One region of the Candidatus Paraluminiphilus aquimaris genome, then DNA from elsewhere that is predicted to be linked to it. Evidence: predicted binding sites of a transcription regulator. Region 1 holds the regulator's gene; the other holds the start of a gene.
The links. The regulator sigma-54, encoded in region 1, starts transcription at its own class of promoters, with help from an activator protein. The targets are predictions, from matches to a motif close to TGGCACANNNNTTGCNNT.
Positions count from the first base shown of each region.

Region 2: the regulator sigma-54 is predicted to act here: its motif matches at 3,621-3,638, upstream of glnA (glutamate--ammonia ligase).

Region 1 is NZ_CP036501.1:2,652,073-2,659,467, forward strand. Features, by position in the region: gene E0F26_RS12170 (calcium/sodium antiporter) at 1-915, shown strand, start outside; gene E0F26_RS12175 (KpsF/GutQ family sugar-phosphate isomerase) at 918-1,898, shown strand; gene E0F26_RS12180 (KdsC family phosphatase) at 1,895-2,377, shown strand; gene lptC (LPS export ABC transporter periplasmic protein LptC) at 2,374-2,919, shown strand; gene lptA (lipopolysaccharide transport periplasmic protein LptA) at 2,916-3,455, shown strand; gene lptB (LPS export ABC transporter ATP-binding protein) at 3,448-4,176, shown strand; gene E0F26_RS12200 (RNA polymerase factor sigma-54) at 4,291-5,718, shown strand; gene hpf (ribosome hibernation-promoting factor, HPF/YfiA family) at 5,746-6,033, shown strand; gene rapZ (RNase adapter RapZ) at 6,152-7,009, shown strand; gene mgtE (magnesium transporter) at 7,097-7,395, shown strand, end outside.
Region 2 is NZ_CP036501.1:750,960-758,354, reverse strand. Features, by position in the region: gene parC (DNA topoisomerase IV subunit A) at 1-935, opposite strand, end outside; gene E0F26_RS03450 (GNAT family N-acetyltransferase) at 1,043-1,501, shown strand; gene typA (translational GTPase TypA) at 1,508-3,325, opposite strand; gene glnA (glutamate--ammonia ligase) at 3,723-5,129, shown strand; gene E0F26_RS03435 (DUF4124 domain-containing protein) at 5,252-5,779, shown strand; gene glnL (nitrogen regulation protein NR(II)) at 5,790-6,848, shown strand; gene ntrC (nitrogen regulation protein NR(I)) at 6,850-7,395, shown strand, end outside.

The DNA.
Region 1 (7,395 bases):
AAGTTTGTTGATGGCGCCGCAGCAATCGCTAGATGGGCGGGGCTGTCGCCCTTACTCATCGGCTTGACCATCGTCTCACTCGGCACTTCGGCGCCTGAGATCGTCATCTCAATCATAGCGTCGCTCTCAGGCTCAGGTGAATTGGCCGTGGGTAATGCGCTTGGATCGAATATTGCCAATACCGGATTGGTTCTGGGCGTCACGCTGATCATTAAGTCGATGGCTGTTGAGGCCTCAGCAATCCGAAGAGAACTCCCTCAAATGATGGGCGCCACGCTACTCGCAGGTGCACTGCTCGCTGATGGCGAGCTCTCACTTTTGGACGGCACCGTATTGCTAAGCGCGCTCACTCTATTTCTGTTTCTATTGTCTAAACGTGGACCCGGCAAGGAGACCACGGCCGTCGAGGCAGGAGCAGCATCGGCTGGGCTGGCATGGCTCAAATTTTTGGGCGGGCTCGTGCTGCTCGTCATCTCATCGCGAGTTTTGGTCATAGGCGCGGTGAATGTTGCCACCGCTTTGGGCGTATCTGAGCTCATTGTCGGGCTGACGATTGTGGCCATCGGGACCAGCCTACCTGAGCTTGCAGCTTCCGTAGTGAGTGCCGTAAAAGGACACGCTGATATGGCGATCGGCGCCATACTGGGCAGTAATATTTTTAACCTCCTCATCGTACTCCCTATTCCAGGGCTTTTAGGTCCGCTAGCGCTAGACGCCAGCGTGTATTACCGAGACTGGCTTTACACCGCTTTTACGGCCTCACTGCTCGCGCTTTTTATGTGGCAGGCTCAACGTAGCGCTAGCCGGCATCAAGAAGCCAGCGGTGAACTCAGTCGTTTCGCTGGTGTCGTATTACTGGGTACGTATATAACCTATCTTGGCATTTTGATAACGGCTCCGGACCTCGCAGGGTAACTATGACTCATCAACCCATACGTTCGTCAATCGACTCGGCACTGAGAACCATCGATATTGAGATGAGGGCGGTGGACGCTCTCAAATCCCGCATCGACGAGGACTTTGCCGAGGCTGTTAGCATTCTCGCCGCAGCTAATGGCAGAGTCATCGTGAGCGGTATGGGTAAAAGTGGACATATCGGTAGCAAAATCGCGGCGACCTTGGCCAGCACCGGCACCCCAGCTCAGTTTGTTCACCCAGCCGAGGCCTGCCACGGTGACATGGGAATGATTACACAGAGCGATGCTGCTTTGCTCATGTCTAACAGCGGAACAACCAGTGAAGTGACGGCCCTGCTTCCGATGCTTAAGCGCCTAGGGATACCCATTATTGCCATGACCGGAAACCCCGACTCACTCCTGGCAACCGCTGCAGACATTCACTTGAATATAAGTGTCGATGAAGAAGCGTGCCCGCATGATCTTGCACCCACCGCAAGTACCACAGCCAATCTCGTCATGGGCGACGCTTTGGCTGTCGCGCTACTTGAGCACAAGGGTTTCACAGCAGAAGATTTTGCCTTTACTCACCCGGGTGGGGCGCTAGGGCGTCGGCTTTTAACTCGCGTCTCAGACCTTCAAGTTACCGGGGCTGACATTCCTCAGGTTGCTCCGTCAACATCCTTAGCGGATGCGCTGATGGTTATCTCGGCTAAGGGGTTAGGAATGTCCACCGTGACCGATGATAACAATGCGCTACTCGGTATCTTCACGGATGGCGACTTGAGACGGGTACTTGAGCAAGGTCACGACTTAAATAAGACCGAGGTCGGTAGTGTCATGTCACACGGTGCAAAGACAATCGACTCAGATGCACTTGCGGCTGAGGCGGTTAAACGCATGGAATCAGACGGAATCAGCGCACTCGTGGTCACGGATAAAACGGGCGCCGTGACGGGCGTGATCCATCTCCTCGCGCTGTTAAGGGCCGGTATCGTATGAGCGAAAGTAGCCCGATAAAACTTTTGGTTCTGGATGTTGACGGCGTGATGACCGACGGCAAAGTCACCTACACGAGTGATGGCCAGGAACTCAAGTCGTTTAATATTAAAGATGGTGTAGGAATAAAACGCGTGCAACAAGCGGGCATTCAAACCGCCATTATTACCGGTCGGGTATCGCCCATGGTGGCGCGAAGAGCCACAGAGCTTGGTATTCATCATGTGATTCAGGGCCGTGAAGACAAGCTGACCGCGCTCAAAGAACTCCTTCGGTCAGTGGCAATTGAGCTTCACGAAGTGGCCTACATGGGCGACGACTTACCGGACATTGATGCTATTGCCAGCACAGGAATGGGTGCTTGCCCCAAAAACGCCGTCCCGGCAGTTGTCTCCAAAGCAGATTGGGTCGCATCACTTAATGGGGGCGAAGGCTGCGTTCGCGAATTCTGTGATTATCTACTCGGTGATGTCACCCCGTGAAATGGAGTATTAGCGGCGCTCTGCTTGGCGTCATGGCCGTCTTGCTGATTTTTGCGCGTCTCGAAAACGAAGCCCCAACGAGTTTGGAGGCGCGAAAGTTGATCTCCACGGAGCTGAATAATTTAGAACTTATTCGCTACGATACTTCGGGCCGCAAACTAGAGACAAGCCATGCCGACCACGCAGTCCAACTTGAAGGGGATTCACAGATGTTGATGGGCGGTCTTCACGTTGAACGCGAGGACGAGCAAGGGGTGCGCTGGCAACTAGAGGCACCGCGCGGACTTTCGAGATTAAGCGATGACACCCTTACGCTTACAGGCGGCGTAATTGTAACCCGGGGAGCCGACGTCACGCTTGAGACCGACGAGCTCACCATTGATGCAAACACCCATCTCGCGTCATCATCGTCTCAAGCGAGCATAATTAGCGCGAGAGGTATAACAACCGGCTCTCAACTGCAGATTGATTTTCGCGGCGGAACCGCAAAGTTGCGGGGGGATGTCGCGTCCAGCTTTAGTAAAGGAACCAGCGAAAAGTGAATTGTGAGTATCCCCTAGGGACCAGATTAATCAGCGTCTTGCTGGCGATACTGCTGGCCACCAGCGCAATCGGCTCCTTCGCAAACGATGCCGATCAACCGATTGAAATATCGGCAGATCAGGTGACACGCGAGGAGCCATCAGGCCTGACAACATACCGCGGTTCCGTAGAGCTTCGCCAAGGCTCGCTTGAGATCAAGTCAGAGCGGTTGGTCTTTTCATTTGATGACAAAGGCGCGTCGATCATTACCGCCACGGGCACGCCTGCAACGCTGAAGCAAACCCCGAGTGACCGTGAGACGCCGATCAACGCGCAAGCCAATGCCATCGAATATCAAGAGACAAAAGACCGCATTCGCCTAATTGGTGAGGCGCGAATACTTCAAGACGGTGCGGTGATAGAGGGCAGCACAATAGAGTACATTGTTAGTTCGCAGCGTGTCATCGCCGCGGGATCGCCCAGTGGAAAAAAGCCTCAACGCGTGAAAGTAACCATCCCACCGAACTCGCTTAGGGAGAATCCAGGTCGTGACTGAGGTTCTCACTGCAAAGGGTCTGGCCAAGTCATATCGTGGCCGCCGTGTCGTTAACGGTATGTCAATGTCGGTAAACGCCGGCGAGATTATTGGACTCCTAGGACCCAATGGCGCAGGAAAAACCACTTGCTTCTACCTCATGGTCGGCTTGGTTGCGACCGATGAGGGGCGCATCACACTCTGTGGTGAAGATGTCACTGCGCTGCCCATTCATCTAAGAGCAAGACAGGGTTTGGGCTACCTCCCTCAAGAGGCCTCAATTTTCCGTCGACTTTCCGTCGAAGACAACCTGATGGCCATTATCGAAACCCGAGATGACTTAACGGTGACCGAACAACAAAACCTTTGTGACGAGCTTCTTCACGAGTTTCACATCACGCATCTTCGATCATCACTTGGTCAAAGTTTGTCGGGAGGTGAGCGGCGTCGAGTGGAGATCGCCCGCGCACTCGCAACGGACCCAAAGGTCATATTATTAGATGAGCCATTCGCCGGTGTAGACCCCATATCCATATCGGACATAAAAGCAATTATCACCCACCTTCGAGACCGGGGGATCGGGGTATTAATCACAGACCACAACGTCCGCGAAACACTCGACATCTGCGAGCGGGCCTACATAGTTAGTGAGGGAAGTGTGATTGCTGAGGGCGACGCACAAAGCATTCTCGACAATGCGAACGTCCGTAAAGTATACCTCGGCCAGGACTTTCGGCTGTAAGTTCTCGCTGCGTACAACGAACATAGCAATGTAAGCAAAAGGTAGGCCAAGCGGTTTGCCTTTGTTGAAATGAAAGCGCTAAACTGTCTATCCAATGGCTTCTCAAAGAGATTCATGAAGCAAGCTCTGCAGTTAAAGCTCGGTCAACAACTAACGCTGACACCTCAGCTGCAGCAAGCTATTAAGCTCCTTCAACTCAGCACACTCGATCTTCAGCAAGCCATCACCGAAACGCTTGAGAGCAATCCACTTCTCGACGAAGAGGAGGGTTCCAATGAAGCGCCGCTTGAGACGGATGTTAAAGAGCAAGTCGACTTTTCCGACACCACTTCCGAGGATCTCCCTTCAACCGAGCTTCAAGTAGACGCGGCCTGGGAAGATGTCATGCCCTCTTCCGCACCTGCGGCCACGCAGGGCGCCGGCGGCGAGGATCTGAACTTTGGTGAGCGTGACTCGTCACCCGAAACATTGCAGTCGCACCTACTTTGGCAACTCAATCTCACACGCTTTTCCGAAACAGACCGCGCCATCGCGCTCGCCTTCATCGATGCGGTTGATGATGACGGAAGGCTGACACAAACAGCTGAGCAAATTTTTGAAGGGCTGAACATCGATGAACTAGAGTTTGAAGAGGTAATGGCTGTACTGCACCGTCTTCAACACTTTGAGCCAACCGGTGTTTTCGCGACGGACTTACAAGAGTGTCTCCTCATTCAGCTAAGGCAGATGAGTGAAGAGACGCCGCATCGCGATACTGCCGGTATGATGGTTAGGCGGCACATCGAGCAAATTCCTGTGGCTGAGCCGAAACACTTAGCACGGAGGATGCGGACCACGCCTGAGGACATTATCGGCGCGCTAAATCTAATACGCTCATTGAATCCAACCCCCGGCGCGTCGCTTCAAGCCTCTGCAACTGAATACATTGTTCCCGACGTGTTTGTTAAGCGTGTTGAAGGAAAATGGCGAGTCGAATTAAACCCCGACATAGCGCCAAAACTACGAATCAATCATCACTACGCGGAATTGCTAAACGCGGGAACGAGCTCCGACCGAGATTACGCAAGAAACAACGTTCAAGAAGCAAAATGGTTTATCAAGAGCCTATTGAGCCGAAATGAGACGTTGCTAAAAGTGGCCTCTTCGATTGTGCAGCATCAGCGTGCTTTCCTCGATCACGGGGAAGAAGCAATGCGCCCCTTAATATTGGCGGACATTGCCGGAGAGGTGGACTTACATGAGTCCACTGTCTCTCGGGCAACGACACGCAAGTACATGCATACGCCCCGGGGTATTTATGAGTTGAAATACTTCTTTTCAAGTCATGTTGCCACCACCGAGGGTGGCGAGTGCTCGTCAACTGCAATCAAAGCATTGATCAAACGAATCATTGGCGCAGAGAACTCGCAGAAGCCATTGAGCGATGCAAAGCTGTGCACACTTCTCGCTGATGAAGGCGTAGTGGTGGCACGGCGCACGGTCGCAAAGTACCGAGAACAAATGAATATAGGCCCCTCAAACGAAAGGAAGCGTTATATCTAATTGTTGAACCATTACAGGAGAATCATCATGAGAGTGACTATTAGCGGACACCACGTCGACGTAACAGATGGCTTACGAGAGCATATTTCGAGGAAATTACGACGGGTACAGCGGCACTGTGACAGCATTGACCATATAGAGTTCGTTCTTGTTGTGGAACGCGCTGAACATAAAGCTGAAGCTAATTTACACCTTGCTGGGGCTGACTTTTTTGCTTCGCAGACACTCTCTGATATGTATCCCGCGATAGACTCTGTTATCGAAAAATTAGATCGTCAGGTAACCGATCACAAGAGAAAGCATCGGACCCACTAGCACTAGAAGGTGAGTGTCATCGCGCAAGTTTGGCGCTTAAGCGACCGCTGCGGCGACGGACCGTAGCAGCGAGTTATCAAGGTTTACCGAGTAACGAGGGAAAAACGGCAAACTCGTCATGCACATTATTATCGTAAGTGGCAGCTCCGGATCAGGCAAAAGCTCAGCGTTAAATCAGCTGGAGGACATGGGTTTCTACTGTGTGGATAACCTACCTGTCACGCTCGTTGAATCCCTCATAAAACACTTCGAGGAAGCGCCCTCGTCGGCCTACACAGGCCTTGCCATCTGTATCGATATTCGCACAGAGGATGCGGGCGTTAACGACTTACGCGACTTTTTAAAAGGGCTCAGAGAAAAAAACACTTTCGAGCTCATCTTTTTCGACGCGACCGCGCAAGCTCTGAGTAAACGCTTTAACGAAACCCGGCGCAAACACCCCCTAAGTGAAGACGGCTTACCGCTGACGGATGCCCTCGCTATCGAACGGATCATTCTAGAGCCGCTAATCTCTGCCGCTGATTTGATTATCGACACCTCGGAAATGTCACCCTACAACCAACGCGAAGTGATGCAGCAGCGGTTTGGGAAAGCCCGCTCGGGTATGGCTATCAGCATCGAATCTTTTGGATTCAAAAAAGGCGCGCCGTTAAACGCCGATATTGTGCTCGATATGCGCATGCTAGCCAATCCACATTGGGAGCCCGAGCTCAGAGCGTTTACGGGTCAGGCGCTGCAAGTAAAGCAATTTATTGAGGCGCATCCGGAAACGGATACCGTGGCAAATGATTGTATTAGCATGCTACTCAAGTGGGTTCCGCTTTACCAAAAAAGCCAGCGCGCTTATCTGACGATTGCTGTTGGTTGCACGGGTGGGAAGCACCGGTCGGTGTACATGACAGAGCGAATTGGCGAAGCTCTCTCGCGGCAATTTGAAGGTGTCTCGGTCACTCACAGAGATATGCCTAAAAGCTAGCAAACTCCGGGACTGGTATTTGTTCGCACCACACGCTGCGAAAGCCTCAAGCGATGTTACTCTTGCGCGCAGTCGGGAGGATCTCACATGGTAGATATCAGTGCACAGGCGAGTCCAGCAGTGACGCGTGTCGCTGATGCCCTGCGCTCGGGTGCCCTGCCCGACGTCGCTGCCTACCTTCCCGATATGTCGCCGGGAGATATCGCCTACCTTATTAGCGCCTCACCGCCTGCGACGCGGCATGAGCTATGGTCACTGCTGGACCATGAGCAAGAAGCCGATGTCCTCAACGAACTACCCGATGACATCAGGAACCATTTCCTCGCAGATCTGCAACCGGAAGCCGTCGCGGAAATTATTGTCCAGCTAGACGACGATGACGTTGC
Region 2 (7,395 bases), 820 kb from region 1:
ACGCGATTTGATCGAGGAACGATCACCAACCGTGTGGGATTCTCATGGTCCGACTCGTCTCGAAGGTCAGACACCATGGGGAGCTTCTTTGCCTGCATTTGAGCGGCAATCTGCTCGAGCACTTTTGAACCAGAAACCTGGTACGGCAGCGCGTTAAGGACGACCGCCCCGTCCTCACGTTGCCATGCGGCACGCATTTTGATGCTGCCGCGGCCGGTGCGATAGATGTCGCGCACCTCCTCGGGCGATGTCGTAATTTCTGCGTCAGTAGGGAAGTCGGGCGCTTGTATGTGTCCGCAGAGCGCGTCGACCGTCGCATCGGGATAATCGAGCAAATGGATTGTGGCGTTCACCACCTCACGAAGATTATGGGGCGGAATGTCGGTCGCCATTCCTACCGCAATACCGGTCGTGCCGTTGAGCAATAAGTTAGGCACCTGCGCGGGCAGCACGACAGGCTCGTCCAGACTGCCATCAAAGTTAGGTTGCCAGTCGACAGTCCCTTGCCCCAACTCCCCCAGAAGCACGTCAGCGTATTTAGTGAGTTTTGACTCTGTATAGCGCATTGCGGCGAAGGATTTCGGGTCATCGGCACTGCCCCAGTTCCCCTGCCCATCCACGAGTGGATGACGGTAAGAGAAGTCTTGCGCCATCAACACCATTGCCTCATAAGCTGCACTGTCACCGTGCGGGTGGAATTTACCAATGACATCACCGACGGTTCTTGCTGACTTTTTGTATTTGGCCGAGGACTTCAGACCCAATTCGCTCATCGCATACACGATTCGTCGTTGTACCGGCTTCAAGCCATCGCCGACATGCGGCAGCGCTCGATCTAGAATCACGTACATCGAATAATCGAGATACGCCTTTTCGGCATACTCTTTTATCGAGAGCGTTTCCGTTGCTTGGGGCGTGTTGAACATATCGGACATAAACTGACTACTACCTTTGCAAACAAAGCGTTCGAAATTTAAAAGCGCATGACCCCAGTCGTGGTAGCCTTCGCTTCTCAGAATTATCTCATAGTAGCGCGATTAACATGGAAGAAATTAAGTGGCGTTGGCGTCATTTCGACACAATGTCAGCCGCAGCGTGGCATGAAGTTTTAATGCTGCGTGCCGATATATTTGTGGTGGAGCAAACGTGCCCCTACCAAGACCCCGATTACAAAGACCTAAAGTGCTGGCATCTAACCGGGCATATGGGTGATGAGCTAGTCGCAACACTCAGAGTCGTCCCGCCCGGCGTGAGTTATGACGAATGCTCAATCGGGCGCGTATCCATATCACGCAAACTCAGAGGTCAACGACGCGGCGTCGAGCTCATGAAAATCGGCATGGGGTTTTGTGCGTCCAAATGGGATACGGGCATCCGCATTAGCGGGCAAGCCTACCTGCAGGAGTTCTATGAAGCCCTAGGTTTTGTGACCGAGAACGGCCCCTACATGGAAGACGACATACCCCATTACGAGATGCTCTACAGCGGGACGACTCAATAACGGCGGCTAAGCAGCCGCCCTCGATGCACGCTTACGCTCGTGCTCTAACAGCAACTTCTTGCGCAAGCGGATGCTGTCGGGCGTCACTTCCACAAGCTCGTCTGAGTCAATAAATTCCAGCGCCTGCTCAAGCGTGTGAAGCACGGGGGTTGTCAGAATCAGCGCTTCATCAGTGCCCGACGCCCTCACGTTTGTAAGCTGCTTGGCCTTTGTTGGGTTCACAACGAGGTCATTGCTTCGGCTATGGAGACCAACGATCTGCCCCTCGTAGACCTCTACGTTTGCCTGAATAAAGAGTCGACCTCGGTCCTGAAGTGTAAAGAGTGCATACGCTAGAGTCTTACCCTTGACCATGGATACCAGGACACCGTTATTGCGCTGTGCGAGCTCCGCCTTACTGACCGGTCCGTAGTGGTCGAATATGTGCGTCATAATCCCACTGCCCGAGGTGAGCGTCATGAACATGGAGCGAAACCCAATCAACCCACGAGCAGGCACAATGAACTCGAGTCGCACACGACCACTCGTATCTTGCACCATGTTCTTCATCTCAGCGCGCCGCTGCCCGAGCTCCTCCATAACACCGCCTTGGTGCTCGGACTCACAATCGATAACGAGCTGCTCGTAAGGCTCACAAAGCTTGCCGTCGATTTCTTTCTGAATCACTTCTGGACGTGATACCCCAAGCTCGAAGCCTTCGCGACGCATGCTCTCAATTAGCACTGACAGGTGAAGCTCGCCTCGACCTGACACGACAAACTTATCTGGACTGTCGCCTTGCTCAACCCGCAACGCCACATTGTGAATAAGCTCTCTATCCAGTCGCTCTCTGATGTTCCGTGACGTGACGTACTTGCCCTCTAAACCCGCAAACGGAGAGTCGTTCACTTGGAAAGTCATACTGACCGTAGGCTCGTCAACCGAGAGCGGCGGGAGCGCCTCACTCGCGGACGGATCGCACAGGGTATCCGAAATGTTAAGGGCGTCGATGCCCGTCACACAGACAATGTCACCCGCTTCAGCAGTCTCAACCTCGACGCGTTCTAAACCGTGATACCCCATAACCTGAAGGATTTTTCCGCTTCGCGCACCTGCGTCCCGATCGACAATAGAGACCTGAGTGTTAGACGTGAGCTGACCGCGAGTAATTCGACCAACCCCAATGACACCCACATAACTGTTGTAGTCCAAGGCCGAAATCTGCATCTGAAAAGGCCCGTCGGAATTCACCGCAGGTGCCGACACATGATCAACGATCATGTTAAACAAAGGCTCCATATCGTCAGCCATGCTCTCCGGGTCGTCACCGGCAATGCCGTTTAAAGCCGAGGCATACATGATGGGGAAATCCAATTGCTCGTCCGTCGCCCCCAAGGAATCAAACAGGTCGAAAACCTGGTCAATTACCCAGTCGGGACGTGCCCCGGGTCGGTCAATTTTGTTAACCACAACAATTGGATTGAGACCCCGTTCAAAGGCCTTAGATGTCACGAAGCGGGTTTGAGGCATTGGCCCGTCAACCGCATCTACAATAAGTAGCACGCTATCTACCATCGACAATACGCGTTCAACCTCGCCTCCAAAGTCGGCGTGCCCGGGTGTATCGACAATATTGATGCGGTAATCATTCCAACGAATAGCTGTGTTCTTCGCAAGGATCGTAATACCGCGCTCGCGCTCTTGATCGTTGGAATCCATGATGCGCTCCGCACCCTGGTTTTTTCGATCAAGCGTGCCTGACTGCTGAAGCAGGCAATCGACCAATGTTGTTTTACCGTGGTCTACGTGTGCGATGATCGCAATGTTTCGAAGATTCTCAATCACAAGGGTTGTCTCTATCGTTGGTTTTTTAGCGGGCGCGACTGTACCACAAGCAGCGCAAGGTAAGACCGTGAATAAGCCCTTATAAAGCCGATTCACAACCATTAACAAAAACGCGGCCAAGTTGTTCCATCGACGCAGGGCGAGACTGCCAAACAGGCCCTAAACGCACCAAATAAGTGCGCTTAATGCATTGCCGCACCAAATTCGTGCTTATATTGCCAGCCGCATTACGTTAAATTTTTACTTTCGCAATGAAAAACAAACACTTACCCAGCCATCACTTTACATCGAGAAGTGGCACAAGCTTTGCTATTATGTTTCACGAAAGTGCATAAGCGGTTGAGTTACGCACACACAGACCGATTAGATCGGGTTTTACAGTCCTTAGGAGGCATCCATGTCAGAGCGCACGCTCAATTTGATAAAAGACAACGATATTCGTTGGGTAGATCTGCGCTTTACCGATACACGCGGTAAAGAGCAGCACGTAAGCATCCCCGCAAGCCAAGTCGACGAAGACTTTTTCGAAGACGGCAAGATGTTCGACGGATCGTCGATCGCTGGCTGGAAAGGAATCAACGAGTCAGACATGATCCTCATGCCCGATGACAGCACATCGATTATCGACCCTTTTACCGACGATGCGACCGCCATTTTGCGATGTGACGTTGTCGAGCCCTCAACGATGCAAGGTTATGAGCGTGACCCACGCAGTGTCGCGAAACGTGCTGAAGCGTATCTCGCGTCCACAGGCCTCGGCGATACAGCCTTCTTCGGCCCAGAGCCAGAATTCTTTGTATTCGACGACGTAAAGTACAAAGTTGAAATGCAGGGCGCCAGCTACGCGATTAATTCCGAAGAAGCCGCTTGGGCGTCAAACGACAGCTTTGATGAAGGCAACACAGGTCACCGACCTGGTGTCAAAGGTGGCTACTTCCCCGTTCCACCCGTCGATTCACTCCACGACATCCGCGCTGCGATGTGCTCTGCCATGGAGCAGATGGGTTTGGATGTGGAAGTACACCACCACGAGGTGGGAACAGCCGGTCAGTGTGAAATCGGTATTCGCTTCAACACCCTCGTAGCGAAAGCCGACGAAGTGCAAATACTGAAGTATTGCGTCCACAACGTTGCGCACGCTTACGGAAAAACGGCGACCTTCATGCCAAAGCCACTCGTTGGCGACAACGGTTCCGGTATGCACGTACACCAGAGCATTTCAAAAGATGGCGTGAACACCTTTGCTGGAGACGATTACGCAGGTCTTTCAGAGACTGCGCTTTACTACATCGGCGGTATTATCAAGCACGCTCGCGCAATCAATGCGTTCGCCAACGCCTCAACTAACAGCTACAAGCGACTTGTTCCAGGCTTCGAAGCGCCCGTAATGCTTGCATACTCAGCGCGCAACCGCTCTGCATCCATCCGAATCCCCTACGAGCCTTCTCCCAAAGGGAAGCGTATCGAGGTGCGTTTTGGTGATCCAACTGCCAACCCCTATCTCTGCTTCGCAGCGATGATGATGGCGGGTATCGACGGCATCCAAAACAAGATTCACCCTGGAGAGGCAGCCGACAAAGATCTGTACGATCTACCGGCAGAAGAAGCGGCTGAGATCCCAACCGTGGCATCAACGCTTGAAATGGCGCTCGACGCACTCGACGCTGATCGTGGCTTCCTGACAGCCGGTGGCGTATTCACTGACGACATGATTGACGGCTACTTAGAGCTCAAGCGCGAGGAAGTGGAGCGTCTCAATATGACCACTCACCCCGTCGAGTTTGACATGTACTACTCGCTGTAAAACAGCGAGCGCAGGGCCCGCAGTACACCGCGGGCTTTTTTTTGCTCTAAATTTCTAGATATCGCGTAACAAAGACAGAAATGCACCAATATAGTGCAAAAACCCACCCAAGGAGGTCCTCTATGAAAAAGTGCTTGTGCCTTTTGGCTGCGACCATCCTTGCGTTTTCAAGCCTTGCAAACGCGCAAATCTACAAGTCGGTCGACGCCAACGGCGTGGTTACGTTCAGCGACAAGCCGCCAGCTAAAGAGCGTGGGGCGGCTGAGGAAATGAACCTCCCCACTCAGGTCAATACCGCGCAAGCGCTTTCTGTTGTACCTGCTGAGCCAGAAGCGAGCGGAGACATGGAAGAGATGGCTGAGCGAAAGCTCAGCATCACCCGTCCATCCGACAATGCAACGATTCCCATGGGCGCCGGTATTTTTGACGTATTGGTGAAGGCGTCAGCCAAACTTGGGGACGGTGAAACTGTCGCACTCTATCTCGACGGTGAAAAAGTAGATGACGCGCAAACGACGCTTCAATGGACCTTGAGCTATGTCATCCGCGGAGCCCATAAACTCGAGGCAAAGTGGTTTGCAAAAGACGGCTCAGTCCTTGCAGTCTCAGAGCCCATCACTGTCTTCGTCTTAAGGCCCTCGATCTTATGAGTCGGCGCCCATGAATGTATCACCCGGCTTTGATCTAGACTCGCTGACAACTTGCGTTGTCCTTATTGACGAGCACGGCATTGTCGACACACTGAATCAGGCCGCACAAGTGCTGCTTGAAACATCGTCGCTTCGTGCAGTGGGTCTGCCATTTGGCGAGCTTGCCAGCGCCGCAGGGGATGCGGCCATACACTGGCATGAAACACTCACAGCGGTAGTTAGTACTCGCTTACCTGCTGTCAGCAGAGACTTGAAACTGAGCCTCAAAACCGGTCGCGATGTGAGTGTTGATGTGGTGATAACTCCCCTTAACTACGACCGTGACTCGCGCATTCTTCTGGAGATATCGGCGCTGGATCGCGCACGGGCTATCAGTGAAACGGAAAATTTACGCGAGGCGCAAAGCCGCCTTCACAACGTCGTCAAAGGTCTAGCACACGAAGTAAAGAATCCACTGGGAGGAATACGCGGTGCAGCGCAACTTCTGGCAAGAAAATTCCCCAATGACGAACTCGATGAATACTCAAGCATCATTATTTCCGAGGTGGACCGTCTCCAAGCTCTCGTGGACAGGCTCCTAGGCCCCAGAGAATCACTGGATAAGCGGCCAATGAATGTGCACGAGGTCACAGAGCGCGTCCGCCAGTTAATCGAGGCCGAGGCAGGGAAAAGCATCACGGTAACGCGGGATTATGACCCCAGCCTCCCTGAGTTCGACGCCGATGCAGACCAGCTGACACAGGCCGTGCTAAACATCGCTCGTAACGCGTGGGAGGCTTCACCTATCGGCTGCTCTCTCACCATTAGAACGCGGAGCAAACGCCAGTACACACTTAACGGTCAGCGACACAAGCTGGTTTGTGCTCTTGAAATAATCGACGACGGTCCGGGCATACCCGAAGACCTCATGTCATCCATTTTCCTACCGATGGTGACCTCAAGGCCTGAGGGTAGCGGTCTAGGACTCTCGCTTTCACAAATGATTTTGACGCGGCACGGTGGCGTTATTCAGGCCAGTAGCCAACCCGGGCATACCTGTTTCACGCTACTTCTACCTATGGATAACTAACATGACAGATGGAAATCAAATTTGGGTAGTAGATGACGACAGCTCCATACGCTGGGTGATTGAGAAAGCGCTTAGCGGAGACAACATCGCATGCAAGACCTTCGAGAATGCAGACGAGTTACTCAGTGCACTTGAGCACGACTCACCTAAAGCCATTATCAGTGACATTCGAATGCCAGGAATGGATGGCCTTACGCTACTAAAAGAGCTCAAGGCTACCGTACCGGACACACCCGTTATCATCACCACTGCGCACTCTGATCTGGATAGCGCCGTCACCTCTTATGAATCCGGCGCTTTCGAATATTTACCAAAGCCTTTCGACATCGACGAGATGCTTGAGGTTGCCTCTCGAGCGCTTGCTTACACCCAAAAAGCACCCTCTGATAGCGCAAATGACCCTAATAGCAGTAAAGAAATCATTGGTAATGCGCCCGCGATGCAAGAGGTATTCAGAGCTATTGGCAGGCTATCTCAAAGCGCCATCACCGTTCTGATCAGCGGTCAATCTGGCTCAGGCAAGGAACTTGTGGCACGGGCGCTCCAC